Regions from separate parts of the Flavobacterium sp. GNP011 genome, predicted to be linked through region 3. Evidence: riboswitches for the same ligand, from Rfam matches in the RefSeq annotation. Region 3 holds a riboswitch; each other region holds the start of a gene.
The links. Region 3 has a riboswitch for S-adenosylmethionine ahead of AC061E_RS13570 (Na+/H+ antiporter NhaC family protein). Riboswitches for the same ligand answer to the same signal wherever they lie in the genome.

Region 1 (10,595 bases), on a different contig from region 3:
GTTTCTGAAAGTTTTTGGGTAATTACAGGCACAACTTCTGACAGGAAATTGTCAAATGATGTGGCTTTGGCTGCACAATCATCAGCAACTGTGGTTATTTTGATGGGAATGAGCAAACTCACTCAGATTATCGATTTGTTCCAAAATGAATCTAAAGGTGAAACACCGGTTGCCATTATTCAAAATGGAACTACCGCTCAAGAGAAAATTGGCGTGGGAACCATCAACACCATTGAGCAAGTGGTGACGCAACAACAATTAAGTTCGCCTGCCATTATCGTCATTGGCGAGGTGGTTAAAGAGAGCAATAAATTAAAAGGTTTTTACGAAGAATTTATAGCCAAAGAATTAAAATAACAGTGGAGAGAAACGAATTATATCCTATTTTTTTAAAATTACACAACCTCAATGTGCTCATTGTGGGCGGCGGAAATGTGGGTTTAGAAAAACTATCGTTTCTGTTGAAATCCAGTCCTAATGCCAATGTTGAGGTAGTAGCACCTTGGTTTTTACCAGAGTTAGAAACCTTGGCGGCAAGCCACCCAACAGTGAAGTTGACCTACAAAAAATTCAATCGCTGGATGCTCCGTAAACGCCACATGGTGATTGCCTGCACCGATGATTTGAAGGTGAACAAGAGGATTTATGATTTGTCCCGAAAAAGATATTTGATTTGTAATATTGCTGATACACCGCCTTTGTGTGATTATTATTTGGGCGGAATTGTAACCAAAGGGAATGTAAAAATTGCCATTTCAACCAACGGAAAATCACCCACTACAGCCAAACGATTGCGAGAGTTTTTTGAAGAAATAATTCCAGACGATATCAATAAAATGGTCGATAATCTCAATCAATACCGAAAAACGCTGAAAGGTAATTTTGAGGAAAAAGTTCAAAAAATGAATGAAATCACCGAGACGCTTAAAGCAAAGTAAACACAAGACAGAATCTCAAGTTCATAGAAAAAAGCTAAGATGTAATAGTTCTTAATAATCAGTTTCTGTTTTTTTAACTAAACAGAATGGTGATATTTGTACTCAATTTAAAATAAAAGTATTGAGCTCCTAGGTTCAATACAATAACATATATAAACACAATTAACAATTTCCATTACAGCCTACAATTACAATTGGAAGCAAAACAAAGGATACTAAATTAAATCAAAATGATTAAAACAGACATACTCATTATTGGCGCAGGGCCAACAGGTTTATTTGCAGTTTTTGAAGCAGGATTATTAAAATTAAAATGCCATATATTAGATGCTTTGCCACAAGCAGGAGGGCAGTTATCAGAGTTATATCCTAAAAAACCTATTTATGATATTCCTGGATTTCCAGAAGTATTAGCTGGTGATTTAGTAGATAATTTAATGGAGCAAATCAAGCAGTTCGAACCAGGATTTACCTTGGGTGAACGTGCCGAAACCATCGAAAAACAAGAAGACGGAACATTTATTGTGACTTCAAACAAAGGCAAGAAATTCCATGCACCAGTTATTGCTATTGCTGGTGGATTAGGTAGTTTTGAACCAAGAAAACCATTGATTGAGGACATCGAATTTTACGAAGATAAAGGAATTAAATACTTCATTAAAAATCCAGAAAAATTCCGTGATAAGCGCGTAGTTATCGCTGGAGGTGGAGATTCGGCTTTAGATTGGAGTATATTCTTGGCAAATGTAGCTTCAGAAGTGACTTTGATTCACCGTCGCAACGAGTTTCGTGGAGCTTTAGACTCTGTAGAAAAAGTACAAGAGTTAAAGACTTCTGGTAAAATTAAAATGATTACACCAGGTGAAGTAATAGGTTTAAAAGGTGCCGAACATCTTGAGGCAGTTGTAGTCGAGGAAAACGGCGCACAACGTACCATCGAAACCGATTATTTTATTCCGCTTTTTGGTCTTACGCCAAAGTTAGGTCCTATCGGTGACTGGGGATTAGAAATCGAAAAGAACGCCATCAAAGTAAATAACTCTTTAGATTACCAAACCAATATTCCTGGAATTTTCGCCATTGGTGACGTAAATACCTATCCAGGAAAATTAAAATTGATCTTGTGTGGATTCCATGAAGCCACTTTAATGTGTCAAGCGGCCTACCAAATCATTAATCCAGGAAAGCGTTATGTGTTAAAATATACTACCGTTTCTGGTGTAGATGGTTTTGACGGAACTCGTAAAGAAGCTCCAAAAGCGGTTGTAAAAGCAATAGTGTAAATAAAGTTGCAGAGTTACAAAGGTTCTGAGTTGCTAAGATTGGTTAAAATCTTAGGAATTCAGAACCTTTTTTTATTTTAAAGTTTTGCAACAAACTACCTAAGAATCTTTAAAAAAAATACTTGCAATTGTTAGCGCTATGTCGTTCCTTTGCACTGTTCCTATATTTATTGAAAGTTATCACGAAAGGCGGAGGGAAAGACCCAATGAAACCTTAGCAACCCTTTATTTTTTAAAGAAGGTGCTACATTCTACTTTATACAATCAGTATCAAAGATAGATAACACAAGAATACTTCTACAGTATTTCTCAAACCTTTTCTTGACAACATATCGAATTTTTTAGAGCAGATAAATGGCGCTTTTCAGTCATAATCGTTCCCGCTTTCCGTTACAAACGAAGTTCACTGAACTCCGTTTAAAATGAAAGTTTAGTGAAGTAATCTTTTATTTTTTAAAGAAAAAAATAAAAGGATTTTCACTGCAATCGGGGCTAAAGAGTTAAAATAGTGAACTTTTGTAATTATTATTCAAAAGTATAGATTTAGAATATTTTCTAGATTTTAATTATCATAAGTTATGTCAAATATTATGAAAGCATCAGCAGTAACTCCCCCTTCGGGGGTTAGGGGGGCTCTTTTAGAAAGAATACTCATCCTTGATGGAGCTATGGGAACCATGTTGCAACGTTACAATTTCTCCGAAGAGGATTTTAGAGGAGAACGTTTCAAAGATTTTCCGCATTCGCTAAAAGGAAACAACGATTTATTGTCGCTCACTCAGCCACAAGCCATAAAAGACGTTCATGCCGCTTATTTTGAAGCTGGAGCTGATATTGTTGAAACCAATACCTTCTCAGGAACCACGATCGGTATGGCCGATTATTATCTGGAAGAATATGTGTATGAATTGAACTATGAGTCGGCAAAAATAGCCCGAGAAGTAGCCGATGATTTTACCGCTAAAAATCCAGACAAACCTCGTTTTGTTGCGGGTTCCATTGGACCCACGAACAGAACAGCAAGCATGTCGCCAGATGTAAACGACCCAGGTTACAGAGCCGTAACTTTTGATGATTTGCGCATTGCGTACAAGCAACAAGTAGAAGCGCTTATGGATGGTGGTTGCGATTTACTTTTGGTAGAAACTATTTTTGATACCTTAAATGCCAAAGCAGCACTTTTTGCCATTGAAGAGGTAAAAGGCGAACGTAATCTTGATATTCCAATTATGGTTTCAGGAACGATTACCGATGCATCTGGAAGAACACTTTCGGGACAAACGGTTGAGGCTTTTTTAGTTTCAGTATCGCACATACCGTTGTTGAGCGTAGGATTCAATTGCGCACTTGGTGCCGATTTATTGAAACCGTATTTACAAACCTTGTCACAGAACACGTCGTTCAACGTATCGGCGCATCCTAATGCAGGATTGCCCAACGCCTTTGGAGAATACGACGAAACACCAGAACAGATGCAAGCTTTTATCAAAGAATATTTAGACGATAATTTGGTCAACATTATAGGCGGTTGTTGCGGAACAACACCAGCACACATCAAGTTAATTGCAGATATCGCTAAGGAATACAAACCTAGGGTTTCTAATGCGGTGATGTAAAAGAATAATTTATTGTTTTTAATTATTTATTAAAGTAAAATGGATAAAAAAGCTGAAAGCCTTTCAGAAATAATTGAATTAATTAAATATCAATTTAGTTCATTTAATAATATTGGCGGTATACAGAATTTTTGGTTTAGAGCTGAAAAAGATTTTACTCCTTTAGAAAATAGAGAATCTTTAAAAAATAAAATTGATTTAGTACCTTTTACTCCATTACTCCCTAATGCTTATAGGTGTGTAGGTCGGGTTGATGAAGAAGATTATAATGATATATTTAGGAATACAAAAGACGTTGAAAATAATTTAAAAGCAGAGTTTTTAAGAAATTCAATGATGTTTTTAAATCAAAACAGAATTGAAAATAATAGCTGGAATAATTATTTTTTAATGCAGCATTATGGATTAAGAACCCGTTTATTAGATTGGACCGAAAGTGCATTAGTTGCAATATATTTTGCAGTTAAAGATGATAATAATAAAGATGATTTTAAAATATGGGTTTTAGATCCTCACAAATTGAACCAAACAACATATAGTAATTATACAAGTATTAATTCGACTATGATTTATTTTCCACAAAGTTCAAAAAAAGAAGATTTATATGAAGATGGAAAATTGGTTATAGATGAATTTTGCAGGAAATATTTAGAAATGGATTTTGAATCAAATAAAAAGGCTTTTCCATTAGCAATTTATCCGTATCTGTTTGACGAAAGAATGAAAGCACAAAAATCTTGCTTTACAATTTTTGGAAATGAAATTAATGGTTTGCTAAATAACTCTAATAAGGATATGTTTTTGAGAAGTATAGTTATTGATGGATGCAAGAAAAATGAAATTAAAAAAGAATTAAGATGGTTAGGAATTTCAGAAGAAAGTATTTATCCTGGTTTGAATAGTAATTGTAAATCAATTCAAGAAAAATATAAATGAATTATATCTGCTAGTTAACCCAGCTACCGCGAGCGTCCCGCTCGCAGCATAAAAGTTCCGTAGGAACGACTTATTTTATAGCAACGGATTTTAATCCGTTGGGATGTAAGAGGAAAATTCATTCCGTTATCAATTAGAAAAATGGAATCGTTTCATTGAAATAAAAATGGGTTGAATAGCACAACGCCCGCGTGAGGGATAGCAGTGGCATCCTTTTGTGAAGCGATAGCGGAACAAAAGATAGAACGAATAGCCCGACCCGACTTTTTTTGGAGGGACACGCCCAAAAAAGAATTAAAATAAAATGGTAAGGTTTCGAAAACTTTGCAATAAATAAAAAAATAAAAACTCAGTCTAAGTGTCTTAGTAACGGAGTAACTGAAAATAAAGAAATGGCAGAAAAAAGAAGAAACCTAGTATTATCAGGATTGGAGCCCTTAATCATTACGCCCGAAAGTGTATTTGTGAATGTAGGGGAACGAACCAATGTGACAGGTTCGCGAAAATTTCTTCGATTGATTAAGGAAGAAAAATACGATGAGGCGCTTGATATTGCGCGCCAGCAAGTAGAAGGCGGTGCACAAATCATCGATATCAATATGGATGAAGGAATGCTTGATGGCGCATATGCGATGACAAAATTCCTGAATTTGATTGCGGCTGAACCGGATATTTCGCGAGTTCCGATTATGATTGACAGTTCAAAATGGGAAATCATTGAGTCCGGTTTGAAAGTTGTACAAGGGAAATGTGTTGTGAATTCGATTTCGTTGAAAGAAGGCGAGGAAGCTTTTGTACATCATGCTAAATTGATAAAGCGTTACGGAGCGGCGGTGATTGTGATGGCTTTTGACGAAGTGGGTCAGGCGGATAATTACGAAAGGCGTGTTGAAATTTGTCAGCGTTCGTATGATATTTTGGTGGGAATTGGATTTCCGCCACAAGACATCATCTTCGATTTGAATATTTTCCCAGTAGCAACAGGTATGGAAGAGCACCGCTTGAATGCGTTGGATTTCTTTAGAGGAACCAAGTGGGTTCGCGAAAATTTACCGCATGCACATATCAGCGGTGGGGTGAGTAACGTTTCGTTTTCGTTCAGAGGAAATGATACGGTTCGTGAGGCGATGCACTCGGTTTTCTTGTACCACGCCATTCAAAACGGAATGACAATGGGGATTGTAAACCCAGAAATGTTGTCGATTTATGATGAGATTCCGAAAGATTTATTGGAACATGTTGAAGATGTGATTCTGGACAGACGCGACGATGCGACTGAACGTTTGCTCGATTTTGCTGAGAATGTAAAAGGCGATGGATCTAAAACAAATGAAAAGGCGGTATTAGAATGGCGTTCTGGAACGGTTCAAGAAAGAATCACGCACTCATTAGTAAAAGGAGTGGATGCGTTTATAGAAGAAGATGTTGAAGAAGCGCGACAAGCCGCAACAAAACCCATTGAAGTAATCGAAATCAACTTGATGACGGGAATGAATGTCGTGGGTGATTTGTTTGGTTCGGGTAAAATGTTTTTGCCACAAGTGGTGAAATCGGCACGTGTAATGAAAAAAGCAGTAGCTTATCTTTTGCCGTTTATTGAAGCGGCAAAGCAAGTTGGGGATAAATCTGGGAACGGAAAAATCCTGATGGCGACCGTAAAAGGAGATGTTCATGATATTGGAAAAAATATAGTTTCGGTTGTACTGGCTTGTAACAACTATGAGATCGTAGATCTAGGTGTAATGGTGCCTCCAGAAAAAATCATTGCTGCAGCTATTGAACACGATGTAGATATTATTGGATTGAGCGGATTGATTACGCCATCGCTTGACGAAATGGTGTATCTCGCTAAGGAATTGGATAAAAGAGGACTGAAAATTCCAGTAATGATTGGTGGTGCAACAACTTCGCGTGCGCATACGGCCGTGAAAATTGCTCCTCAATACAGCCAAACGGTAATTCACGTGAACGATGCCTCGAGAGCGGTAACGGTAGCGGGTAATTTATTGGATCACAACCGAAAAATATATGCCAGTGATATTCGTGCAGAATACGATGCGTTTAGAGAAACGTTTTTGAATCGTTCCCGCGACAAGAATTTCTTGACCATTGAGCAAGCCCGTAAAAATAAATTGCAATTGGATTGGGATAATTTCACGCCCGTGAAACCTAAAGTAATTGGCAAGCAAATCGTAGAAGTTGAGTTAGAAACTTTGGTGCCTTATATCGATTGGACACCGTTTTTCAGAACTTGGGAATTGTTTGGGAAATATCCAGCTATTTTAACTGATGAGGTAGTGGGCGAACAAGCGACTTCGGTTTTTGCTGATGCACAAGCGATGCTGAAAGTTATTTTAGAGGAGAAAAAATTGACTGCCAAAGGTATTTACGGCATTTTTCCTGCGAATCAAATTAATGATGATGATATTGAACTATACGAAGCCCCCCCCGCCCCCGAAGGGGGAGCTACTCTCGAAACAGCAAAACAAACTTGGGAAACAGCAAATCCTATTTTGTATGATGTTTTAAAAGAACGCGCTAAAGAGATGAGAAACAAATCAGCAGAAGCTGAGAAAATGCTATGGAATGTTTTATCTAATAGAGGAGTAGAAGGGTATAAATTTAGAAGGCAACATGTAATAGGGGAATATATAGTTGATTTTGTGTGTTTGGAAAAAAAGCTAGTTATTGAAGTAGATGGATCTATTCATAATTATCCCGAACAAATTGAACATGATAAAGAGAGAACTATATGGTTGGAATCTAAGGGTTTTAAAGTTGTTAGATACACTAATAAAGAGGTATTGAATAATTTACATGAAACAATTGAAAAAATCAGCAAGGAGTTGTCTACAAAGGAGATAGTTCCCCCTTTGGGGGTTAGGGGGCTCTTTTTGACTTTGCGCCAACAATCTCAAAAAACCAAAGGAGCGCCAAACATCGCTTTGTCTGATTTTATTGCCCCAAAAGATAGCGGAAAAGTGGATTATATGGGAGCATTTTGCGTGACTACTGGTTTTGGAGTAGACGAATGGGCGGCTGAATTTGAAAAGGATTTAGATGATTATAATTCGATCATGGTGAAAGCACTGGCTGATCGTTTTGCAGAAGCTTTTGCTGAATATCTACACGAAAAAATCCGTAAAGAAATCTGGGGTTATGCCGCTGATGAGAATTTATCCACCGAAGATATGATTGATGAGGTGTACAAAGGGATTCGACCAGCGCCAGGATATCCAGCTTGTCCGGATCATTTAGAGAAACCCACGATTTGGAAGTTATTAAATGTTGCAGAAGAAATTGGAGTAACCTTAACCGAAAGTATGGCCATGTGGCCGGCTTCATCAGTATCTGGTTATTACTTTGGGAATCCAGAAAGCAAGTATTTTGGACTCGGAAAAATTAAAGAAGATCAAGTAATTGACTACGCCAAAAGAAGAAATGTTTCTACTGATGTAGCCATGAAATGGTTGAACCCGAATATTGCCGATTAGGAATTTTGTTTCAAGTTTAAGGTTTCAAGTTACTTGGGAGAACTTTAAACTTTAAACTTGGAACATGAAACAAAAAATAAAATGAAAGTAACACAACATATAGAAAAAGCCAAAGGAGAAACTTTGTTTTCATTTGAAATTATTCCGCCTCAAAAAGGGAAAAGTATTCAAGAATTGTATGACAACATTGACCCTTTGATGGAGTTCAAACCGCCATTTATTGATGTAACTACCTCACGCGAGGAGTTTATTTATGTGGATAAAGGCAATGGTTTATTGGATAAAAAGCTAACGAGAATGCGACCAGGAACCCTTGGAATTTGCGCTTCGATAACCCATAAATACAATGTAGATACCGTTCCTCATGTTTTGTGTGGCGGTTTTACCAAGGAAGAAACAGAGTATTTACTAGTAGATTGTCATTATCTGGGAATCAATAATGTAATGGCGTTGCGCGGTGATGCTATGAAGGACGAACAATCCTTTGTTCCAAAAGCGGGTGGAAATAACTTTGCTATTGATCTAGTGCAGCAAATCAAATTGTTGAACGAAGGCAAGTATTTGCATGAAGTGATGCATGTTGACAATAAGGCTGACTTTTGTATTGGTGTGGCTGGATATCCTGAAAAACATTTGGAATCTCCATCTCTTTTATCTGATTTAAAACGTTTGAAAGAAAAAGTTGATGCGGGTGCTGATTATGTGGTAACACAAATGTTTTTTGACAATGCCAAATATTTTGAATTTGTGTCCAAAGCCAGAGAAATGGGAATTACAGTACCTATTATTCCTGGCATCAAGCCATTGGCGGTAAAAAGACATTTGCAAATTTTACCGCAAATATTCCGAATTGATTTGCCAGAAGATTTAATTGATGCAGTAGATAAATGCAAAACAAATGCAGATGTAAAACAAGTGGGAATTGAATGGGCTATTCAGCAATCCCGTGAACTAAAGGCTGCTGGAGTTCCTGTTTTGCATTATTACTCTATGGGAAAATCTGAAAATATCCGTCAAATAGCGAGTCAGCTTTTTTAGCAATTTATTCTTTATAGTTTAAAAGCTTCCAGCCTCTTGAAGGCTGGAAGCTTTTTTTAGATGATTAAAAAGAGTTTATTTTTTATTCGAAATATATCTTAACACTAAAAACGGAACACTGCTAACTATTTCGTAATCTCTCTAAACACTGCTTCTAAATTTTTATTCTTTTGATTGAGTTGTAAGGTTTTCAAACCATTGTTTTGAGCAAAATCAAAGACAACAGAACGCATGTCTTTATCTGATTTAAAAGTCAGTTCCCACATCATATCGTGAACGTTCACATACGAAACCAGATTTTCAATTTTAGAAATCAATTGTTCTTCGACTTGAAAATCAAATTCCACTTCAATGACTTGTTCCTTATCTTCAGAAATTAAGTTATCCAGTTTTTTATCGGTAACAATTTTTCCATTGTTGATGATGATCACACGATCACAAATAGCCTCAACCTCTTGCATAATGTGTGTTGAAAGAAAAACAGTTTTGTCTTTTCCCACGTTTTTAATTACGTTTCTAATCTCCATCAACTGGTTTGGATCTAAACCAGTTGTAGGTTCATCCAGGATTAAAACATCAGGATTGTGAAGTAGCGCATTTGCTAAACCTACACGCTGGCGGTACCCTTTAGAGAGTTGGCCTATTTTTTTGTGGCTTTCGGTACTTAAACCAGTCAGTTGAATTACCTCTTCGATTCTAGATTTGGCAACTTTGTACACATCGGCGTTAAAGGCTAAATATTCACGAACATACAAATCCAAATACAATGGATTGTGTTCTGGCAAGTACCCAATAGAAAGTTGTACGGCTTTTGGATTGGTGTTTACATCCTGCCCGTTTACCGCGGCAGTTCCTTCATCAGCGGTAATGTAGGTAGTTAAAATTTTCATCAAAGTCGATTTTCCAGCTCCATTTGGACCTAAAAAACCAACAATTTCTCCTTTGTTAATTGAAAATGAAATGTTATCTAATGCTTTTTGAGCACCGTAGCTTTTGGAAATATTATTTACTGCTATTGACATGATGAATTATTTGTTGCAAAAGTAAACAGAAAATGAATGGATTTGTTGTTCGATTGCCTACTAATTCACGAATAATTTTTTCACGAATAGTTGCGAGCACTTCTATTCGAAATGATGAAAAAGAAGCATTGTGATTGCACCGCTATCATTTAGATTTCTATATTTACTAAAAATAGTTCAAAAGACACATGAAAGACATAGGATCAGGAGGTTTCGTGAAAAATTACAAAAGTATTATGCTACTTCTTGGGGGTATCCTTGCAGGAAG
Region 2 (10,595 bases), on a different contig from region 3:
ACCTGTAAGTCGGGAAAACAAATAGATTTTCTGAATCAAATCAGCATCCCCAACTGTTATTCCGCCCAAAACGCGACCTTGACCATCCATTAATTTGGTAGCAGAATGCACCACTAAATGCGCTCCCCATTTGATAGGTTGCTGCAAATAAGGCGTTGCGAAACAATTATCAATTATTAAAATTAAATTGTGCTTTTTGGCAATATTTCCTAGCAATTCCAAATCAATGATATCAACCGCAGGATTGGTTGGTGACTCTGCAAAAAGAATTTTTGTATCAGGAGTAATCAAACCTTCAATAGTCTCGGGTTGATTGATGTCAAAATACGAGGTTTGTATGTTCCATTTTGGAAAATAATTGATAAACAACGAGTGTGTTGCACCAAAAACACTGCTCGAAGAAACAATATGATCCCCTGAACTTAATAGAGCAGCCATAGTAGAATACACCGCAGCCATACCTGATGCAAAGGCAAAACCAGCTGCAGCTCCTTCCATAGCGCATACTTTGCTAATAAATTCGTTGTTATTTGGGTTGCTGTAACGACTGTAAATATTCCTGTCTTTTTCCTCTGCAAATGAGGCACGCATGTCTTCGGCATCTTCAAATACAAAACTAGACGTGAGGTATAAAGGTACCGAATGCTCTAAATATTGTGTTCTTTCTAACTGATTGCGTATGGCTTGGGTTTCGAAACCAAATTCTTGTTCGTTCATTTTAATAAGCTTTTAGCTATTGGCTTTTAGCTTCTAGCTAATACCCAATGCATATTATTAATATTTTGTTTTGTTGCTAAAAGCTAATGACTAATCGCTAAGAGCTTTTCCGTTCAAAACTACCTTATAATGTATGGTTGCCGTTGGTTCTAATGTTTTGGAAACCGAGCAGTACTTTTCAAAAGAAAGTTGTGCGGCTTTTGCGGCTTTGTCTTCCTTGATATCACCTTCTAAATAAAACACCACATGGATATTTTTAAAAGGTTTTGCTTCTCCAACTTGTACGCGTTCGCCTTCAACTTCAGCTTTGAAAGACGTGATTTCTTGACGTTGTTTTTTTAAAATCGAAATCATATCAATGGCGCTACATCCAGCAACTCCCATCAATACTAATTCCATCGGACTGGCACCCATATCATTTCCTCCATATTCAGGACGGCTGTCTACGTTTACCAAATGCCCTCTTTCGTTTTTTAATTCGAAATGGAAATTATCGTTTACTCTGTTTAATGTTATTTTCATATTATTCCCCTCCACGACCCTTTCGCCTTGGCGTAAAGGGAGCTAAGACTGGAGGTAAGTCTTGTTTTAAATTATTATTTTTTATCTTCTAATTTACCAAAATAGCATAAATCATCCTCTTCTAAATTAGTTTTACCAATCATATCTTTTCTAATTTCTAAATAAATACTTTTTCTACTATTTGCATCAAAAAAACCTCCTGTTTCCTCCTTAATTCTTTTCAAGATGCTATCTGGTATAGTAATATAAGCTTTCGCATAAACTAAATTCCATTCCCTAAAATATTCATCCTCTGACAAACCTCCTTTTCTTGAAAGAATTGACTCTATTGCTTCGATAAACTCTTCATATCGCTTTCTCTTAATTTCCCTTATTTCCTCATCTTTTTTAGACTTTGAACCAAGACTTACATCAATCTTCTTTGTTATAAAATAAGCTATAATTCCTCCCGAAAAAGACCAAAGCCAGTTTAATTTATTCAAAAATTCTAAAACTTCATTTAAATCCATATTTTAATACTTTTCCATAATTAACTTTAAAAATCAAAATTCCTTAGTCTGCAATCTCAGATCTTTTAATTCCCCCTTCGGGGGTTAGGGGGCTAACCTTTATCAGACAACCTTAGAATATCACCAAAAACACCTCTAGCCGTTACAGCTGATCCTGCGCCTGCGCCTTGAATTACAATTGGTCGGTCTCCATACGATTCAGTGTAAATTTCGAAGAAAGAATCTGAACCTTTCAATCCGCCCAAAGCCGTATCTGATGGCACCGAAACTAATTTTACTTCTAGATTTCCTTTGTCATTTTGCAAATCTCCCGATAATTCTCCAATGTAACGCAACACGTGATTCGGTTTTTGATCAGCTTTTATTTTTGCATAAATAGGATCAAACTCCGTCAATTTATTCAAAAACTCTCCTACATCTCCGCTACGCAAATGTTCTGGAATTAAATTTTGAATCGAAATTTCTTCAAACTCATTTTGCAAGTCTAATTCTCTAGCCAAAATCAATAATTTTCGACCTACATCATTTCCGCATAAATCCTCTCTTGGATCTGGCTCGGTATATCCGTTATCGATGGCTTCTTTTAAAATTTCGCTAAACGGCGCATCTTTGGCCGAAAAATTATTGAACAAATAACTCAATGTTCCGGAGAAAACTCCTTTAATCTTTGTGATATTTTCACCAGAAAGGTGCAACAATTTAATAGTATCAATCAACGGCAATCCTGCTCCAACATTGGTTTCATAAAGATACGTCTTTTGGTTTTCTGCCAGAACTTTTCTCAATTTTTTATAAAAACTATAACTCAACGTATTGGCTACTTTGTTTGATGAAATCAAATCGAAACTATTTTCTACTAACGAAATGTAATTCTTGACAAAATCAGCACTTGCAGTATTATCAATAGCAATTAAATTCTCTAAATGATGCTCATTTGCGTAGGCAATCACATCATCAATTGTATACGAGAATCCGTTGGTTTGAATTTCGTTTTTCCAGTTGGGTGTCACACCGTTTTTATTCAAAAGTACATTTTTAGAATTGGCAATCGCAAAGACATTCAATTTGATGTCTTTTCTTTTTTCAATGGCTGCTGCCGATTCTAAAATTTGATTTATCAAGGTGCCTCCCACCAAACCGTGACCAAAAACAGCAATATTTATTTTCTTGGCTACGCCAAAAATCTCTCCGTGAATCACATTCAAGGCTTTGTGAAGTTGTGATTTTTTTACGACCAAACTCACATTCTTGCCCGTCACCGTATTATTGAAGAGAATTGGAACTATTTTATTCTTGATTAAAGCCGTGTAAGGTTTGTGAAACGTGCTTAAATCCTGCCCAATAATAGAGATGACAGCTACATCATCAGCAACAGTTATTTTATTGACATCTTTCGAATAGAAATCATTTTCGAATTCCTTTTCCAATTCAATCATGGCCGTAGTAGCTTTGTCAGCAGCCACAACCAAGCCTATTCCACGCTCTGATGAACCTTGCGAAATGATACTCACACTAATATTATTGTCGCCCATTACTCTAAAAATTCGAGCATCGACACCTGTTTTCCCAAGTAAACCTCTTCCTTCTAGATTTACCAAAGCCACATTTTCAAGAACCGAAAGCGTTTTAATTCCTTCCTTGTTAGAGTTGGAAGTAATTAAAGTCCCTTTATTTTCATGATTGAAAGTATTTAAAATTCGAAGCGGAATATTTTTTTCTAATAGTGGAATGATGGTTTTGGCGTGCAGAATTGTGGCACCAAAATTTGCAATCTCATTCGCCTCATTAAACGATAAGTGATCAATTTTCTTAGCATCTACAACTAAATCAGGATTGGCAGTATAAATTCCGTCAACGTGTGTGTAATTTTGTAATTCATCGGCATTTAAATAATTCGCAATCAACGAAGCGGTATAATTACTCCCGTTTCTGCCTAGAGTTGTAGCATCATTATTAGTGGTAGAACCAATAAAACCTGTGATTACATTTACCGTATTTTCGGTGTTTTGCTTGAAAAAAGCAACCACATTTTTCTTCGAAAGCTGTTCTAAGGGTTGTGCATCACCAAATTTAGCGTCCGTTTTTATCAATTCACGCGTATCGGTAAAACGAGCATGGATTCCATTTTCTATAAGTATGGCCGTTAGTAATTTTGCCGAAAGCAATTCGCCTTTAGACAAAATTTGGTCTTTGATTTTTTTGCTGTAATCGCCAATCAGACTTACACCTTCAAACAATTTTTCTAAAATAGTAAACTCTTCAGACAAATCAACAGCGTCGTAAATATCTTGCTGGTAGGTTTTGAAATCTTCAAAAAGTGGCTTGTAATCTCCGTTTTGAGAAGCAATGGTTAAAATTTGTTCCAACTCATCCGTAGCATTACCGCGTGCCGAAACCACAATTGCAATTTTCTCGCCCTGATTTACTTTGTCTGTTATTATGGCAACCACCTTATTTAATCCGTCACCATTTGATAACGACTTACCTCCAAATTTTAATATTTTCATTGTGTTGTATTTTTAGCTTAGAATAAATCCTGAAGCAAATTGTGTAATTGTTTGTATTCTATCAAAAAAGCATCGTGTCCGTGAATGGAAACTATTTCTTGATAACTGACTTTTTTATTTAATTTTTGTAATGTTTGAAAAGTGGTTTTGTTTTCACTTGCGGTAAAAAACAAATCCGAATTGATGGCAATGATGTGAATTTCTGCCGTTACAGCTTCGATTGTATTTTCAAACGAAGACCTATTGCGAGTGACATCAATGGTTTTCAATAATTGATTCATGATTTTATAGGATGCCAATTGAAAACGCTGTTGCAATTTTTCGCCATGATGCAACAACCAACTTTCAACATTAAAAATGGCTATCTCCTCATTAATTGTTCGCTGAAATTTTGCCGCAAATGATTCTGGAGTTCTATAACATAACATCGCGTGCGCGCGGGCATCTTGAATAGGTTTAGATGAATTATTAAGAATTTGTTCTTGCAAAAAACAATTGGCAATAAGCCAGTCTGTAGCTTTCCAATCGGTAGCAATAGGAATTAATTTTTGGGTTATTGTTGGTTCTAATGCAACCATTTCCCAAGCAATTCCGCCACCCACAGAACCTCCAATAATGGCGTAGAGATTTTTAACCTCAAGCAAATGAAGGCCTTTTATAAAAATTCTAGCGATGTCTCTTGCTGTAAAATCAAGATAATTTTCAATTACAGCGCCATCAAATCCATTTCCGGGAACATTAAAAGCAAGTACGGTATATTTTGTAGTATCAATAGTTTTGTTGGCGCCAATTAAGTCATTCCACCAACCATTATCGCCCACCACCTGCGAATTTCCGGTTAGCGCATGATTGACCAAAACGATGGGAGCTGTATACAAAGGCAACCCAAAAACTTGATAACTTAAGTTTAGGATAGCATAAATTGCACCCGACTCCGTGGTGAAATTGTGTAATGTAATTGTTGTTGGTTTATTTTCCAATTTCAAATCTGTTATAATTAGGACTTGTGTTTGGAAATATTAGAAAGAAAGCTAGGTGTTATCTAGACAAATTCTTAGTGTTATCTTTCCACGATGGGCGTGGTAGAATGCAGCACCTTCTCCGATAAATCGAAGGGTTGCTAAGGCTTCATCGGGTCTAATCCCTCTGCCTTTCTTTATAACATTTCAATACAGTTGTGAACTTTGTGAGTGCAAATAAAGCACTAATTTTTATTCTGAGCAAATTTTTCTGCAAAGTTTAGACTGAATTAATTTTGCGGTATTCGCAAAAGTATGCAAAAAGCAAGCTGTTTTAACAAAGAAATATGTCGTTTTAGACCAAAACTCCGTTAAAACAGCAACCATAATTTAAAATGTATTTCCTCACAAGTTAAAATACATTTGCAATCACTAGATAAAAAGGACATCATTTTCCTTAGAATACATTAAAAAAAGTAATGAATTTGGCACTGCCTTAAGTGCAATATCATCATTTGTATCCATCTCAAATCTAGGATGAACTAGCTCATTTACCACTGGAGCAGTAGTGTTACTTTTTTTTGACCCCCATAATCCTTGCCTTATTAAAAGGATTGCTTTACTAAAATAATTGTTGTTTTTCATTGTTGTTCATTTTAAGTTATTAATTGTGTACTGATTATTTTTCCTTTTTAGTATCAACTTCAATACCAGTTTTTACTATGATTTAATTTTTATTGTATTTTTTTATTCTTTTTTGTTCCTAATCTTGAAAAAAACTTTCATCAAATGCTATTTTTTTTATTCTCTAAAAATTGCAGTAGTGCTAAAAGCAACAAACCCCTTTTAGATACGAATCCAAAAGGGGTTTAGTTTTATCAACCTGTCCTTTCGGGGTCACGATATATCAAATAGTACAACAGCACAAATAGGCGCTATTGCATACATTTTTTGTTGGCATTTTAGTGTATTCATAAATTTTTATTCTTAGTGGTATTTCAAAAAAAAAGCTTCCCAAATATTGGGAAGCTTTACTATATAATTTAGTTCAAATTATGCAATAAGCAACCCTCAGGAATTTCCCTGTGCGACCTTTAACATATTGCAAATAAATGATTTCATGATTACTTATTTTGATTATCAAATATCGCAAATGTTTTTTAAAGTACAAAATTTTTATGTCGCTAATTTTGTTTTTGATTTAAAAAATATTTCCGAAAGATAAAACAGTAAAAAAAAGTTAAGATTAATATGCAATTCAAAATGGTTTCATACCTTTGCACCCAAATACAAGAGGAAAAATTTGAACTGATTGCAACCTCTTCATAATGAAATTAATTCATTGTGAATACTGAATAATTTTCAGTAAAAAAATGCTAAAGCAGGAACTCTCCTTTAGACCTTTTCAGCAATTATTTTTTCTCGCTTAATTTTATAAAATAATAAAACTTATGGCCTATTTATTTACGTCAGAATCTGTGAGCGAAGGACATCCAGACAAAATTGCAGATCAAATTTCAGACGCATTAATTGATAACTTTCTAGCATTTGATGCTGAATCAAAAGTAGCTTGTGAAACTTTAGTAACTACTGGCCAAGTTATTTTGGCTGGTGAGGTTAAATCAAATACATACTTAGATGTGCAAAATATTGCACGTGAAGTGATTCGAAAAATTGGTTATACCAAAAGTGAATACATGTTTGAAGCCAATTCATGCGGTATTCTCTCTGCTATTCACGAACAATCTGCTGATATAAATCAAGGTGTTGACAGAGCAAGCAAAGAAGAGCAAGGCGCTGGTGACCAAGGAATGATGTTTGGTTATGCAACTAACGAGACTGAAAATTACATGCCATTGGCACTTGATTTGTCTCACAAATTATTGCAAGAATTAGCTGTTTTGCGTCGTGAAAATAACGAAATTACGTATTTGCGTCCTGATGCAAAATCGCAAGTAACTTTAGAATACAGCGACGATAACAAACCAACTCGTATTGATGCGATTGTTATCTCTACGCAACACGATGATTTTGACGAAGAAGCTACTATGCTTGCTAAAATCAAAAAAGACATTATCGAAATATTGATCCCAAGAATCATTGCTAAAAATCCGGAGCATGCTCATTTATTTAATGATGCTATTCAGTACCACATTAACCCAACAGGGAAATTCGTAATTGGAGGACCTCACGGAGATACTGGACTTACAGGAAGAAAAATCATTGTAGATACTTACGGTGGAAAAGGAGCTCACGGTGGTGGTGCTTTTTCTGGAAAAGATCCAAGTAAAGTAGACCGTTCTGCTGCTTATGCAACACGTCATATTGCTAAAAACTTAGTTGCAGCTGGTGTTGCCGATGAGATTTTGGTACAAGTATCATACGCAATTGGTGTGGCTAAGCCAATGGGAATTTTTATTGATACCTATGGAACTTCAAAAGTAAATTTGACCAACGGTGAAATTGCTAAAAAAGTAGAAGCTATCTTCGATATGCGCCCGTACTTCATCGAACAACGATTAAAATTAAGAAACCCAATTTATAGCGAAACTGCTGCTTACGGACACATGGGACGTACTCCAGAAACCGTAACTAAGACTTTCTCTGCTCCAGGTGGATTAACAAAAACAGTTGAAGTAGAATTGTTTACTTGGGAAAAATTAGATTTTGTAGATCAAGTAAAAACTGCTTTTGGATTGTAAAAAGTATCTTTATATATTAAAATTGCCATTTCGATAAATTTTCGAAATGGCATTTTTTATTTTAGATAAACGAACTATTCCTTTAAATTCTTAATTAATTTTCCACTTTCTAATTACTAAAAACAACTACTTCCTTTTATAGATTACCCCTTTCACTTGGTATATATTGAATATAAATCAATCTGTTTTAACCAAAAAAAATTGACTAATACGTTATTATATTGTTTCTAGTTTATAGATGAAAATTTCTAAAGATAAACAATAATCAAGTCCTCTTTAACTCAATCAGAATTCATCGTTGGGATTTTACTTTAATTTTGAAACTAACATCACAACCTATAATATTATTTGTCAAATATTTCAATTTGTCATTAGTCCACTCATCTGGATATTTATTCCCTTTTATCCACAATGGGATCTGAAAATTAGAAACATTCTCAGAAAAAGTGAATAAATCTGAGACAGACTTATATACGTTATTAAGATCATCGCTATCGGTTGTGTTGTCTACAGCATTTCTCTCGACAACAATTAAGCTAACACAAACACCATTTTTAGAAAATTGAATTTTATACTTTTCTAAGTCAAAATATCTTTTAAAAAAATTGCCTTTTGTCTCACCTACAACATTCACAACTTCAATAAGATCACCAGGTGTATTAGTTGAAACATTGTATTCATAGAAATTAAATATAAAATGAGTTAAAACGGTTTGCTTGTAGCTATTGTGTTTTGTCTCAAAATTAACCGAAATATCTTTTAGAAACCCATCCTTTTCTAAACTATTATTGATTAAAATACACTCCCTGTGTTTCAAAAGATTACGGTTGAATGTAGATGCCTCTTTTACTGGTAATGCAATAACTGAATATGATACTTTTTTATCATACACAGTTACTGAATCAAGTTCTATTGGCACTGGCAATAACGCAATATTTAGGTTATAATCTTTATTCTCCTTATATTTAGATAGGTCAACTGATATCGATTGATATCCTAAATAAGAAACAGTCATTAGCCCATCTACTTTATTTAACTTATAACGAAACAATCCCTGATCATTACTTAAAAACCCAGTTTTAGATTTAATTAAATTAAAATTAACGTAACCAATGGGTCTATCGTTAAGGGAATCTCGAACCACTCCCGAAATTGTTTGTGAAAAAACAATACCTCTACAACAAAGTATAACAACTGTCATGAATACAAGTTTTATAAATTTCATATTTTATTTAAAATATTTGAGTCGAATCTGATTAAAGTTTAGATTTAATTATTTACTTTTTTATTTGTATTTTAAATCATACTCTTTCATTTTTCACGAAAAAGCTAAGAACTCCAAAAAATCGTAAGAATAATTTTATGCTACAAACATAGAAAAAAAGAATTACAAACCACACAGCAAAAGATTTCAAAATTAATCACTGATGAAACACTAATAAAAACGAATCAAAAAATTTATTCTGTTGACTAAGTTAAACCTACTTTTGGATTGTAAAAAATCAAAACAAAGTATATAAAAAAGGGGATTTAGCTACAACTAAATCCCCTTTTGTTTCGAAATAAAACCTATAAATTATACTTTACAATAAAGGTTACAAAGCGAGGCAAAATTCTACTTTCATTCGCATTAAAACCATTTACACTAAAAGAGTTGTTCAATCTAGATCTGGTGTTCAATAAATTGTTTACTTGAATTCGATATTCAAATTTCGAGTCTTTTTTGATGTAATTCAAACTTGCCGTCATGATTTTGAAATCGTTTGTAATGCCGTTGGTTTCATTTTTAAAACGATTAAATGCATAATCCCAGTTGACATTTAAACCATTCAAGAAATAATAATTTAATTTTACTGTTGGAGTTTGAGTTGTAAATTTATTTGATGCTTGCTCTGAGAAATTCACACGATAACCCAAATCTACGTTTGGATATTTTTTGAACTGCGTTGCAAAAGCCAAATTGTATCCGTGATTCACATTTTCGATCCCTTGAATAAATTCCTGAGTTGCTCCGTTACTAACTCTTCTGTTCAAAACAAAATTCTTACTCCAACTTGCATTAACTCCTGCCGTTAATTTATAGTACTTTTGAAAACTTTTAGAGTAAAATACATTTCCGTTCAAGTTTTCATTTTCGGCGTCCAAATTCAAACGATCCGAAGTGGAATAAATACTTTGAAAAGAAACTCCATTGACTACTGGATCTTTGGTCGTTGTATAACTGATGTTTGCAAAAATCGTAGTAAAATTATACAAGTTGTACTTAGAATAATTCAATCGATGGCTGGTAATAAGTGAGTTTTCTAATTTTGCATTTCCTCGTGATAAACTGTTAAAATTGGTAAAGATAAAACCTTCAACCAAGGCATTTACATCGTTAAAACCGTTTCGAACATTGAAATTATAGGTCAAATTTTCAGATTTTTTTAAATCCCAACGCGCAAACATATCAGGCAATAATCTAGTAAAATTAAGTTTGAATGGCGATGCAAATTGCTCATTAGAAGTATTGTATTGATGCACAGAAAATCCAGGGTTAAAGGTAAACTTACCTCTAATAAACTTATAATGCAACCCTATAAAAGCATCATTAAAATGATAACGCACATCATTATTATAGGCCGCTTGCTCCACCGGATTTACTGAATTATCTTGAAGAATTTGCAAGATACTCGAATT
Region 3 (10,595 bases):
AGAACCTTTGATGGACATTCATAAAATTATGGCGGTTTTGCCTCACAGACCTCCATTTTTATTAATTGATAGAATCATTGAAATGTCTGAAAGTCACGTGGTAGGTATGAAAAATGTGACCATGAACGAGAATTTCTTTGTAGGGCATTTTCCAGAAGCTCCCGTAATGCCAGGTGTTTTAATTGTTGAAGCTATGGCTCAAACAGGAGGAATACTGGTTTTAAGTACGGTTCCAGATCCTGAAAATTATTTGACATATTTCATGAAAATTGATAATGTGAAATTCAAACATAAAGTATTACCTGGTGATACATTAATATTTAAGTGTGATTTGATCACGCCTATCCGTAGAGGAATATGTCACATGCAAGCAAATGCTTACGCAAATGGTAAGCTTGTAGCTGAGGCAGAACTTATGGCGCAGATTGCAAAAAAACAGTAAAATTGGATTGATATGTTTTAAAGCATTAAACTTTCAATTGCAATAATTTTAAATTAATAAAAAAGAGCTGATGAATCAACCACTAGCCTATGTTCATCCGGGTGCTAAAATTGCCAAAAATGTTGTAATAGAACCATTTACAACCATTCACAATAACGTTGTTATTGGAGATGGTACTTGGATAGGTTCAAATGTTACCATTATGGAAGGTGCAAGAATTGGAAAAAATTGTAATATATTCCCTGGAGCAGTCATTTCAGCAGTTCCTCAAGATTTAAAATTTGGCGGAGAGGATTCACTAGTAATTATAGGCGATAATTGTACCATTAGAGAATGTGTAACTATCAATAGAGGTACTATTGCTTCTGGTCAAACTGTAATAGGTGATAATTGCCTTATTATGGCAACGGCGCATATTGCTCATGATTGCCATGTTGGTAATAATGCCATTATTGTTAATGGTGTTTTACTTGGGGGGCATGTAACCATAGGAAATTATGCCATAATAGGTGGATTGTCAGCAGTTCATCAATTCATAAGTGTAGGTGATCATGCTATGATTTCAGGAGGATCTTTGTTGAGGAAAGATGTTCCACCTTATACAAAAGCGGCTAAAGAACCTTTGTCATACGTAGGGATAAACTCTGTAGGTTTAAGAAGAAGAGGGTTTTCTTCTGATAAAATAAGAGAGATTCAAGATATCTATAGAATTTTATATCAAAAAAATTACAATGTCACTCAAGCTTTGGGAATTATTGAAGCCGAAATGGAAGCAACTCCAGAAAGAGATGAAATAATTGATTTTATTAGAAATTCTTCACGAGGTGTTATGAAAGGATATTCTGGGAACTATTAATTCTATTTCCTAAAATAAGAATCAAAAAACAAAATAATTAAGTAACTCATTTTCATTTCCTATATTCTATTATTTTAGGATTAGGATAGATAAATTAAACAAACATTCAAATGGCATCTACATCAGATATTAAAAACGGATTGTGTATCAAGTACAACAACGATATTTATAAAATTATTGAATTTTTACATGTTAAGCCAGGAAAAGGGCCAGCATTTGTGAGAACAAAATTAAGAAGTTTAACAAATGGTAAAGTATTAGATAACACTTTTTCGGCAGGTCACAAAATTGATGAAGTTCGCGTTGAAAACCACAAATTCCAATTTTTGTACCCAGAAGGAGATCAGTTTCATTTTATGAACACAGAAACTTTTGAACAAATTACATTAAACAAGAATATTTTGGATTCTCCTGATTTATTAAAAGAAGGTGAAAACGTGATGGTAAGTATCAATACAGAAACTGATTTGCCTTTATCTGTTGATATGCCAGCTTCAGTTATTCTTGTAGTTACGTATGCTGAGCCAGGAATAAAAGGAAATACAGCAACCAATGCTACTAAATCTGCTACGGTAGAAACTGGTGCTAGTGTGAATGTACCTTTATTTATCAATGAAGGTGACAAAATTAAAATTGATACAGCAAGTGGTTCTTACATGGAGCGCGTGAAAGAATAAGTTATTACTTGTTCTATTTTTCAAAATATTTTGATTTTAATAAAAAATAGTAAATGAAGTTCCAAAAAAGACATGCTTTACAAGAAATAGCAAGCATCATCAATTGTAAATACATTGGTGATGCTGATTTTCCTGTTTACGGTATGAATGAAATTCATGTAGTGGTACCAGGCGATATCGTTTTTGTTGACCATCCTAAATATTATGATAAAGCATTACAATCTGCGGCAACCATAATATTAATCAATAAAGAGGTTGCTTGTCCTGAAGGTAAAGCATTGTTATTGTCTGATGATCCTTTTAGAGATTTTAATGTTTTAACAAGGCATTTTAAACCCTTTCAATTTTCGAATGTTGCTATTTCTAACACTGCTGTAATTGGTGAAGGAACAGTCATTCAACCCAATACTTTTATTGGTAATCATGTGGAAATTGGTGATAATTGTTTAATCCATTCTAATGTGTCTATTTATGACCATACTGTAATTGGTAACAATGTTATTATACACGCTGGTACTGTTGTAGGGGCTGATGCTTTTTATTATAAAAAACGTCCAGAGGGTTATGATCAATTGGTTTCTGGTGGTAGAGTTGTTATTGAAGACAATGTTGGGATAGGTGCCCTTTGTACCATTGATAAAGGAGTGACTGGAGATACAACCATAGGTGAAGGAACAAAAATTGACAACCAAGTTCATATTGGACATGATACCGTTATTGGTAAAAAATGTTTAATTGCATCTCAAACTGGTATTGCAGGTTGTGTAATTGTTGAGGATGAAGTAACCATGTGGGGACAAGTAGGCACAACTAGTGGAATCACAATTGGGGCAAAAGCTGTTATTATGGGACAAACTGGAGTTACTAAATCTGTTGAAGGTGGTAAATCCTATTTTGGTACACCTATAGAAGAATCAAGAGAAAAATTAAAGCAGTTGGCTAATATCAAGAAAATTCCAGAAATTTTAAATAAACTGAAGTAATATGTCTGCTAAAGAAATAGTTCAAAATTTTTATAAATCAGATGCTTTAATTGATAGTACCCTTCTAAAAGAATTTTTGCATCCAGAAATAGTTTTAGAGTGGAATAGTAGCAAAGGATTTGTCGAGCATGATTTTGCTTCATTATTATTACTTTCAGATGAATTAAGTAAAGCTTATGTTCGATCAAAAGTTAGAATTAGTCAAATTATTGCCGAAAATGATATGGTATCAGTGCGTTATTCACATTTTGTAAAAACGATTGAAAATCCCAGAGAGGAAATGCTATTGGCACATTTTATTGTGTTTTGGCAAATCAAAGACGAAAAATTATATCGAGGTTATCAAATGAGCCAATTATCGTAATATTTAGTGTCAAAAAAAATATTTTTGAATACCAATTACTGATTAGTATTTTATACTTTTGCATAACGATTTTAAAAACTACATAAATAATATATCATGAGTGTTTTAGTTAACAAAGATTCCAAAATAATTGTTCAAGGTTTTACAGGAAGTGAAGGTACTTTCCATGCTTCTCAAATGATTGAGTATGGTACCAATGTTGTAGGTGGTGTGACTCCTGGTAAAGGAGGAACAAGTCACTTAGATAGACCTGTATTTAATACTGTAAAAGATGCTGTAGACCAAGCAGGTGCTGATACAACTATCATTTTTGTACCACCAGCTTTTGCTGCTGATGCTATAATGGAAGCTGCAGATGCTGGAATTAAAGTAATCATTGCAATTACCGAAGGAATTCCTGTTGCTGATATGATAAAAGCTAACAGTTATGTAAAAGAAAGAAATGCAAGATTGATAGGACCTAACTGTCCTGGAATTATTACTCCAGGTGAAGCTAAAGTAGGGATTATGCCAGGTTTTGTTTTCAAAAAAGGAACTGTAGGGATAGTTTCTAAATCAGGAACTTTAACGTATGAGGCTGCGGATCAAGTTGTAAAACAAGGTTTAGGAATAACAACTGCTATCGGTATTGGTGGAGATCCAATCATTGGAACAACTACAAAAGAAGCTGTTGAATTGTTAATGAATGATCCAGAGACTGAATGTATCGTAATGATAGGTGAAATTGGTGGTCAACTTGAAGCTGATGCTGCAAAATGGATCAAAGCGGATGGAAACCGTAAGCCAGTTGTAGGTTTCATTGCAGGAGTTACTGCTCCAGCAGGACGTACAATGGGGCATGCAGGTGCAATTGTTGGTGGATCTGACGATACAGCTGAGGCTAAAAAACAAATCATGAGAGAATGTGGTATTCACGTTGTGGATTCACCAGCTGAAATTGGTAAAAAAGTAAAAGAAGTTTTAGGTTAATCTAAGCTTTTTCTAAATAATAGTAAAGCCTCACAATTTGTGAGGCTTTTTTATGATAAATAGAATTAAAAAAAATACCTTTGCACTTTATTGAAAATCTGATTTTACAGTGAAATCAATAAAACGCAAATGAACTTGTTATGGTTTGTTCTACAACATGTAGAGTAATGTTCATGGCCAGTTCCTAATAAATATTATATATGTACAAAGAATTAGAAAAATTCAAAGTTACCAATCAATTTTCTTTCACCATTGAAGATAGTCTTGCTGAAGTTTGCAATGCTTCGGATGGATCAGGTGTGTTTTTAGTGTATGCCATAGGTGATTCAAAAGAGTTAATTATGGTAGGTTCTACAGGAACTGTTCAAAATAATGGTGCTTTAAAAGCAAAAAATGGCGGGCTTTATGACAAGATTGTAGAGGGGCATCAATTTGCTAAAACGGGAAGAAAATATTCTTGGCCAGCACAAATGAAAATTGAAGATATCACCACACTTGAAGTTGTTTGGTATGAAACATTTAATACAGACACAAAAGGAATTCCAACTGCAGTTGAAGGTGTAATTTTACAAAATTTCTTTGATGAAAATGGAAAATTACCAAGATGGAATGTAGCTTTTTAAGTTCATATTGATTAAAAATTATAAGTCCCCAAATGTAGATTTGGGGACTTTTTTGTTATTTAAAAGGTGTTGACCATTTTGTATCTACATAGACATTTGTTCCAGTTAAGGTTTTTAGAAAGGCGATTAAAGCGTCTACTTCTGAGGCATTTAAATTTAATTTTTGACCAAAACCATTTGGCCTTAACCTTGGGTCTAGATTCGTGTTTCCAATAGCTAGGTTTATTGTGCCGTAATGGCCAATTACATTTTGAAGCGTATTCAAATTTGCGGTATGCATGAAGGCGCCATTGGTACTTCCATCTGCTTTTACCAAGTCTCTAAGTGATGGTGATTTAGTGTTTCTAATATCAATTCCATTTCCATTTAGAATACCAATTATGCCGTTGTTTCTGCTATTTGGATCAATACTAAATTCAGGAGCTTGATGGCAAGCTGCACAACCTACACCTCCTGCTGTTCTATTTCCGGTAGCGTCAAAAACAGGCGGTGTTAAAAATAAATTTTTACCTTGGTTTTCTTGAGCTGTAAAATTAGGAAACTGTTGGTTATCATTTGCAACAAGAGCTCGACCAGCATCATATTTTGCATCGAATGATTGAATGCTTCTTACGAATTGTGATAAAGCTAACTGAATTTTGTTTTCAGTAATATCTTCGGATCCGTATACAAACTTGAACAATTCTTTATAATACCCTATGTTTTGTAGTTTAGTAATTAATGTAGTAAAGTTGCCATCGCCTAATGTACCACTAAAACCCATTTCAATATGGTCTTGAATAGGTTGGGTTACTTGATTCTCTAAAGTTGAAGCTCTCTCATCCCAAAAGAATTTATTTTCATTTGAAAATCTAGTATTTATTAATCTCATGGAGTGTCTACTAGTTGTTCCGTTTACTCCTGTACTAGCTGCTGCAACATCTCCAAAAGCATTTGCTTGAATGTGACAAGAGGAGCAGGAGATGGTATTTTTTGACGATAAATTCTTATCGTAGAATAAGACCCGTCCTAAAGTAGCACCTTTATCTGTAATGGCATTCCCTGCAGTATTATCTTTAGTGATATAGCTAGGAATCGTTTGGTTCGAATAATTATCCAGTTTGTTAACATTTATTTTGCCGGTAAATGTTGTTGTAATATTAGGATAGGGATCAATAGCCACATATTCATTTGCGTCATCATTTTTACTACAACTTAGAACTAAAATTAAGCCGATTAATAATGTGAATTTTTTCATAATGATTCTATTAATGTTAATATTATATGAATTATATCATTTATTTTGATATTATTTAGATTATGTTTATCAAAAATAGTTTAATTTATGATGATTTTTAATTTGATAACACTTTATTTTATGAGATTTTTAATTTTAAATAAAGTTCCACTTGTTAAATATTGCATAATATTTTAAATTTTAAAGTGTTTGTTTAGTTTATCATAAAATATTAATTACTTTTGCACCCGTTATCACGAATCCTTCAATAGGATAGCAACCTGCAACAACAAGCAAGGTGCTAAAACGATAAGCCAAATCTTTTGGAAAAAATGTTGTTACATTCCCAATACCAGCTTTGTTTTTCGTCATAACACTTAATTTAAAATTATTTTTATGACAAATTTTACTAAGGAATCTGGAAATCCTTTTGCATTGATTCCGCTATTTATTTTTATTTTTACTTTTTTAGGTGCAGGTATTTTGCTTAATGATTTTTATGCTTTTCCTTCTCCTGTTGCTGTTTTAGTAGGCATTGTTGCTGCTTTTATTTTATTTAAAAACAGTACAGAAGATAAAGTTGATACTTTAATTGCTGGTTGTGGTGATAGTAAAATTATAACCATGTGTTTGATTTATTTATTTGCAGGCGCTTTTGCTGTGGTGAGTAAAGCCATGGGTGGAGTTGATGCAGTTGTGAACCTAGGTATTAATACCATTGATGCAGCGTATTTTCCGTTGGGAATTTTCTTAATAGCCTCGTTTTTATCAACTGCTACAGGTACTTCTGTTGGAGCTATAGTTGCAATAGGACCTATTGCAATATCACTTGCTGATAAAAGTGGTGCTTCAATGCCATTGATAGCAGGCGCTTTACTTGGTGGCTCTATGCTAGGAGATAATTTATCAATGATATCAGATACTACTATAGCTGCCACTCAATCTCTAGGTTGTGATTTAAAAGATAAGTTTAAGATTAATTTGTTTATCGCGCTTCCGGCGGCAATTGTAACTGTTTTAATTTTCTTTTATTTGGGATTTAATTCAGATGTTGTTTCTGTGGATATTGCAAAAAGTGATTACTCCTTATGGGCTATCTTACCTTATGTTTTAGTGATAATTTTAGCAGTTGTAGGTGTCAACGTTTTTTACACTTTACTATTAGGTACCATAATTGCTGGTTTTATTGGTTTTTACAATGATTCTTTTACAGTAATGGAGTTTACTCAGAAAATTTATGAAGGATTTACAAGCATGACAGATATCTTTTTACTTTCAATGCTTACAGGTGGATTAGCAGCTATGGTGGACAAGGCTGGTGGTATAACATGGGTTTTGAATCAGATAAAGAAAAGAATTAAAAGTAAAAAATCAGCACAAACAGGAATTGGAGTATTAGTAGGTTTTGCAAATTTAGCTATTGCAAATAATACGGTTTCTATTGTTATTACGGGGCCCATAGCAAAGGAAATTAATTATGAATACGGATTGAGCGCTAAAAAATCGGCTACTATATTAGATATTTTTTCATGTGTAATACAAGGTATATTGCCTTATGGTGCTCAAATATTGTTGATATTAAACTATGCAAATGGTAAATTAAATTTTATAGATATTTTAAGTAATGCGTGGTATCATTTGTTTTTACTAGTATTTACATTGATTGCTATTTATGCTGCTTTTTGGGATAAATTAGCATACCGTTTTTTGAAGGTTTAATTGTAAAAATTATTGTTCATAATCAAAGCTAAATTTTTTTTAAAAAAGGAAATAGTATATATTTGGCAAGTCGTTTTTAGCCCTGATAGCAACGGAAATCCTTTTGGGTACGCGACAGCGGACCTAAAAGATTGCAGTGAATAGCAGGAATAGCTTCAAATAAAAAATAAACTAATTTTTGAATATGAAATTACTAGAAGGAAAAGTTGCCATTATCACAGGCGCAAGTCGCGGAATTGGAAAAGGGATTGCAGAGGTTTTTGCTAAACATGGAGCCAATGTTGCTTTTACATATAGTTCATCAGTAGAATCTGCGATGGCTTTAGAAAATGAGTTAAACGCTCTAGGTATTAAGGCAAAAGGATATCAATCAAACGCTGCAGATTTTAACGAAGCGCAAACATTTGTGGATGCTGTTTTGGCTGATTTTGGAACGGTTGACGTATTGATTAATAACGCTGGAATCACAAAAGATAATTTATTGATGCGTATGTCCGAAGAAGATTTTGACAACGTGATGGATGTGAATTTGAAATCGGTTTTTAACATGACAAAAGCGATTCAACGTACATTTTTAAAGCAACGTGCGGGATCGATTATCAATATGAGTTCAGTGGTAGGGGTAAAAGGTAATGCAGGACAAACGAACTATGCGGCTTCAAAAGCGGGTGTAATTGGTTTTTCAAAGTCTGTAGCACTGGAATTAGGATCTCGTAATATTCGTTGTAATGTAATTGCGCCAGGATTTATTGAAACTGAAATGACTGCGAAGTTAAACGAAGATGTAGTAAAAGGCTGGAGAGATGGAATTCCGTTAAAAAGAGGTGGCTCTACAGAGGATGTGGCTAACGCGTGTCTTTTCTTTGCATCTGATATGAGTGCTTATGTTACAGGGCAAGTATTGAATGTTTGTGGAGGAATGCTTACTTAGGTTTGCGAAATGAGTATTTAATTCATTCTACACTTTTATTGAATTCTAGATTACATTTAAGTTTTCAAATTTAAAATATTTTAATAAACACTACATGACAACATCTACCTTGCTACTATTAGTTTTATCATTATTAATAGCGGGCGTATTGTCATATTTTCAATATTTACACAAAGCTAAAAACAAATCAAAATTGAGTTTGTTTTTAGCTTTTTTTCGTTTTACCTCTATCTTTTGTCTGTTTTTATTATTGCTAAATCCGATAATAACTCGAGATAATTTAATCATCACAAAGACACCTCTTGCCGTTGTAGTTGATAATTCGAGTTCTATAGCTTTTCTTAAAAATGAAAAGAAAACTAAAGCAATTCTCCAAAACATTCAGAGCAATACGGCTTTGAATGATAAATTTGACGTTCAAGTTTTTCAATTTTCTGAGGATTTTAGTCCGTTATCAAATATTGATTTTAAAGGCAGTCAAACCAATATTGATCTTGTAGCGAACAATCTAAAAAGTATATTTAAAAATACAGTTTTCCCAACGGTTTTGCTTACTGATGGAAATCAAACATCAGGTAACGACTATGTTTATAGTTTTGATCCATCAAATAGAGTATTTCCTCTTGTAGTAGGGGATACTGTTACTTATCTTGATTTTAAAATCAATCAGTTGAATGTGAATAAGTATGCTTTTCATAAAAATAAATTTCCAGTAGAAGTATTTTTACAGTATTCAGGTACAAAAGCTATGGAAGCTGATTTTTCATTGTCTCAAGGGAAAACTATTTTGAATAAGCAAAGCATGCGTTTTTCTCCTTCAAAACGAACACAATCCCTAACGTTGTTTTTACCTGCAGATAAAATAGGATTACAACTTTATAAAGCGACAATTACTTCAAAGGTAAAAGAAAAAAACACCTTTAATAATGTAAAGAATTTTGCAGTTGATGTTATAGATCAAAAAACAAATATTGCAATAGTATCAGCAATAAATCATCCGGATTTAGGAGCGTTAAAACGAGCAATAGAAGCTAATGTACAGCGTAAAGTTACTGTTGTTAAACCAAATGATATTAAAGATTTAACACCATATTCGGTTTTGATTTTGTATCAACCTAATTCAGAGTTTAAATCAGTTTTTGATGCCAATAAAAAATTGAAAATCAACAGCTTTATTATCACTGGTAATAGTACCGATTTTAATTTTTTGAACAATCAGCAAAATTCTCTTAATTTTAAAATGAGTGGGCAAAAAGAGGATTATTTACCTGTTTTTAATAATCAATTTAATTTGTTTGCCGCTGAAAACATTGGCTTTGAAAATTTCCCTCCCCTCCAAAATCCATTTGGCACTATAACTACAAATGCGGGTGTTACCGTATTGTTATCGTCAAGAATTAGAGCAATTGATACGAAAATGCCTTTACTAGTTTTTGCAGAAAGTCAATCTGGTAGAAATGCTTTTTTAATGGGAGAGAATAGCTGGAAATGGCGTTTGCAGTCTCATGTAACTCATAAATCTTTTGAAAAATACGATGTTTTTCTTGATAAAATTATTCAGTTTCTAGCTTCAAACAATTCCAAAAAATCATTGGTGGTGGAGCATGAACGTTTTTACAACTCAGGAGAGCCTATTGAAATTATGGCTCAGTTTTTTAATAAAAATTATGAATTTGATGAAAAAGCTCGACTATCTATTTCGTTAAAAAACAAAAGCAATAAGCAAACTAAAAATTACGATTTAGTTAAAGGGAACAATACTTACAAAGTCAATCTTGATGGTTTAAAGGCGGGATCTTATGATTTTGTAGTTCA

Region 1: it holds a riboswitch for S-adenosylmethionine, as region 3 does, so the genes downstream of both, AC061E_RS03075 (homocysteine S-methyltransferase family protein) here and AC061E_RS13570 (Na+/H+ antiporter NhaC family protein) in region 3, are expected to answer to the same signal.
Region 2: it holds a riboswitch for S-adenosylmethionine, as region 3 does, so the genes downstream of both, AC061E_RS03145 (alpha/beta fold hydrolase) here and AC061E_RS13570 (Na+/H+ antiporter NhaC family protein) in region 3, are expected to answer to the same signal.

The regions. Positions count from the first base shown of each region.
Region 1 is NZ_JBWJVJ010000002.1:97,542-108,136, reverse strand. Features, by position in the region: gene cobA (uroporphyrinogen-III C-methyltransferase) at 1-357, shown strand, start outside; gene AC061E_RS03085 (precorrin-2 dehydrogenase/sirohydrochlorin ferrochelatase family protein) at 360-938, shown strand; gene AC061E_RS03080 (NAD(P)/FAD-dependent oxidoreductase) at 1,169-2,221, shown strand; SAM riboswitch class I at 2,396-2,508, shown strand; gene AC061E_RS03075 (homocysteine S-methyltransferase family protein) at 2,812-3,837, shown strand; gene AC061E_RS03070 (FRG domain-containing protein) at 3,877-4,773, shown strand; gene AC061E_RS03065 (vitamin B12 dependent-methionine synthase activation domain-containing protein) at 5,166-8,267, shown strand; gene metF (methylenetetrahydrofolate reductase [NAD(P)H]) at 8,349-9,305, shown strand; gene gldA (gliding motility-associated ABC transporter ATP-binding subunit GldA) at 9,431-10,327, opposite strand; gene AC061E_RS03050 (dicarboxylate/amino acid:cation symporter) at 10,516-10,595, shown strand, end outside.
Region 2 is NZ_JBWJVJ010000002.1:115,782-126,376, forward strand. Features, by position in the region: gene AC061E_RS03125 (trans-sulfuration enzyme family protein) at 1-717, opposite strand, end outside; gene AC061E_RS03130 (OsmC family protein) at 808-1,239, opposite strand; gene AC061E_RS03135 (hypothetical protein) at 1,314-1,748, opposite strand; gene thrA (bifunctional aspartate kinase/homoserine dehydrogenase I) at 1,841-4,255, opposite strand; gene AC061E_RS03145 (alpha/beta fold hydrolase) at 4,273-5,235, opposite strand; SAM riboswitch class I at 5,313-5,420, opposite strand; gene AC061E_RS03150 (hypothetical protein) at 5,647-5,859, opposite strand; gene metK (methionine adenosyltransferase) at 6,666-7,916, shown strand; gene AC061E_RS03160 (carboxypeptidase-like regulatory domain-containing protein) at 8,209-9,117, opposite strand; gene AC061E_RS03165 (carboxypeptidase regulatory-like domain-containing protein) at 9,486-10,595, opposite strand, start outside.
Region 3 is NZ_JBWJVJ010000018.1:14,338-24,932, forward strand. Features, by position in the region: gene AC061E_RS13530 (bifunctional UDP-3-O-[3-hydroxymyristoyl] N-acetylglucosamine deacetylase/3-hydroxyacyl-ACP dehydratase) at 1-442, shown strand, start outside; gene lpxA (acyl-ACP--UDP-N-acetylglucosamine O-acyltransferase) at 513-1,298, shown strand; gene efp (elongation factor P) at 1,409-1,975, shown strand; gene AC061E_RS13545 (UDP-3-O-(3-hydroxymyristoyl)glucosamine N-acyltransferase) at 2,029-2,958, shown strand; gene AC061E_RS13550 (nuclear transport factor 2 family protein) at 2,960-3,322, shown strand; gene sucD (succinate--CoA ligase subunit alpha) at 3,419-4,291, shown strand; gene AC061E_RS13560 (hypothetical protein) at 4,492-4,914, shown strand; gene AC061E_RS13565 (cytochrome-c peroxidase) at 4,970-6,151, opposite strand; SAM-I-IV-variant riboswitch at 6,377-6,473, shown strand; gene AC061E_RS13570 (Na+/H+ antiporter NhaC family protein) at 6,527-7,849, shown strand; gene fabG (3-oxoacyl-[acyl-carrier-protein] reductase) at 8,034-8,780, shown strand; gene AC061E_RS13580 (hypothetical protein) at 8,875-10,595, shown strand, end outside.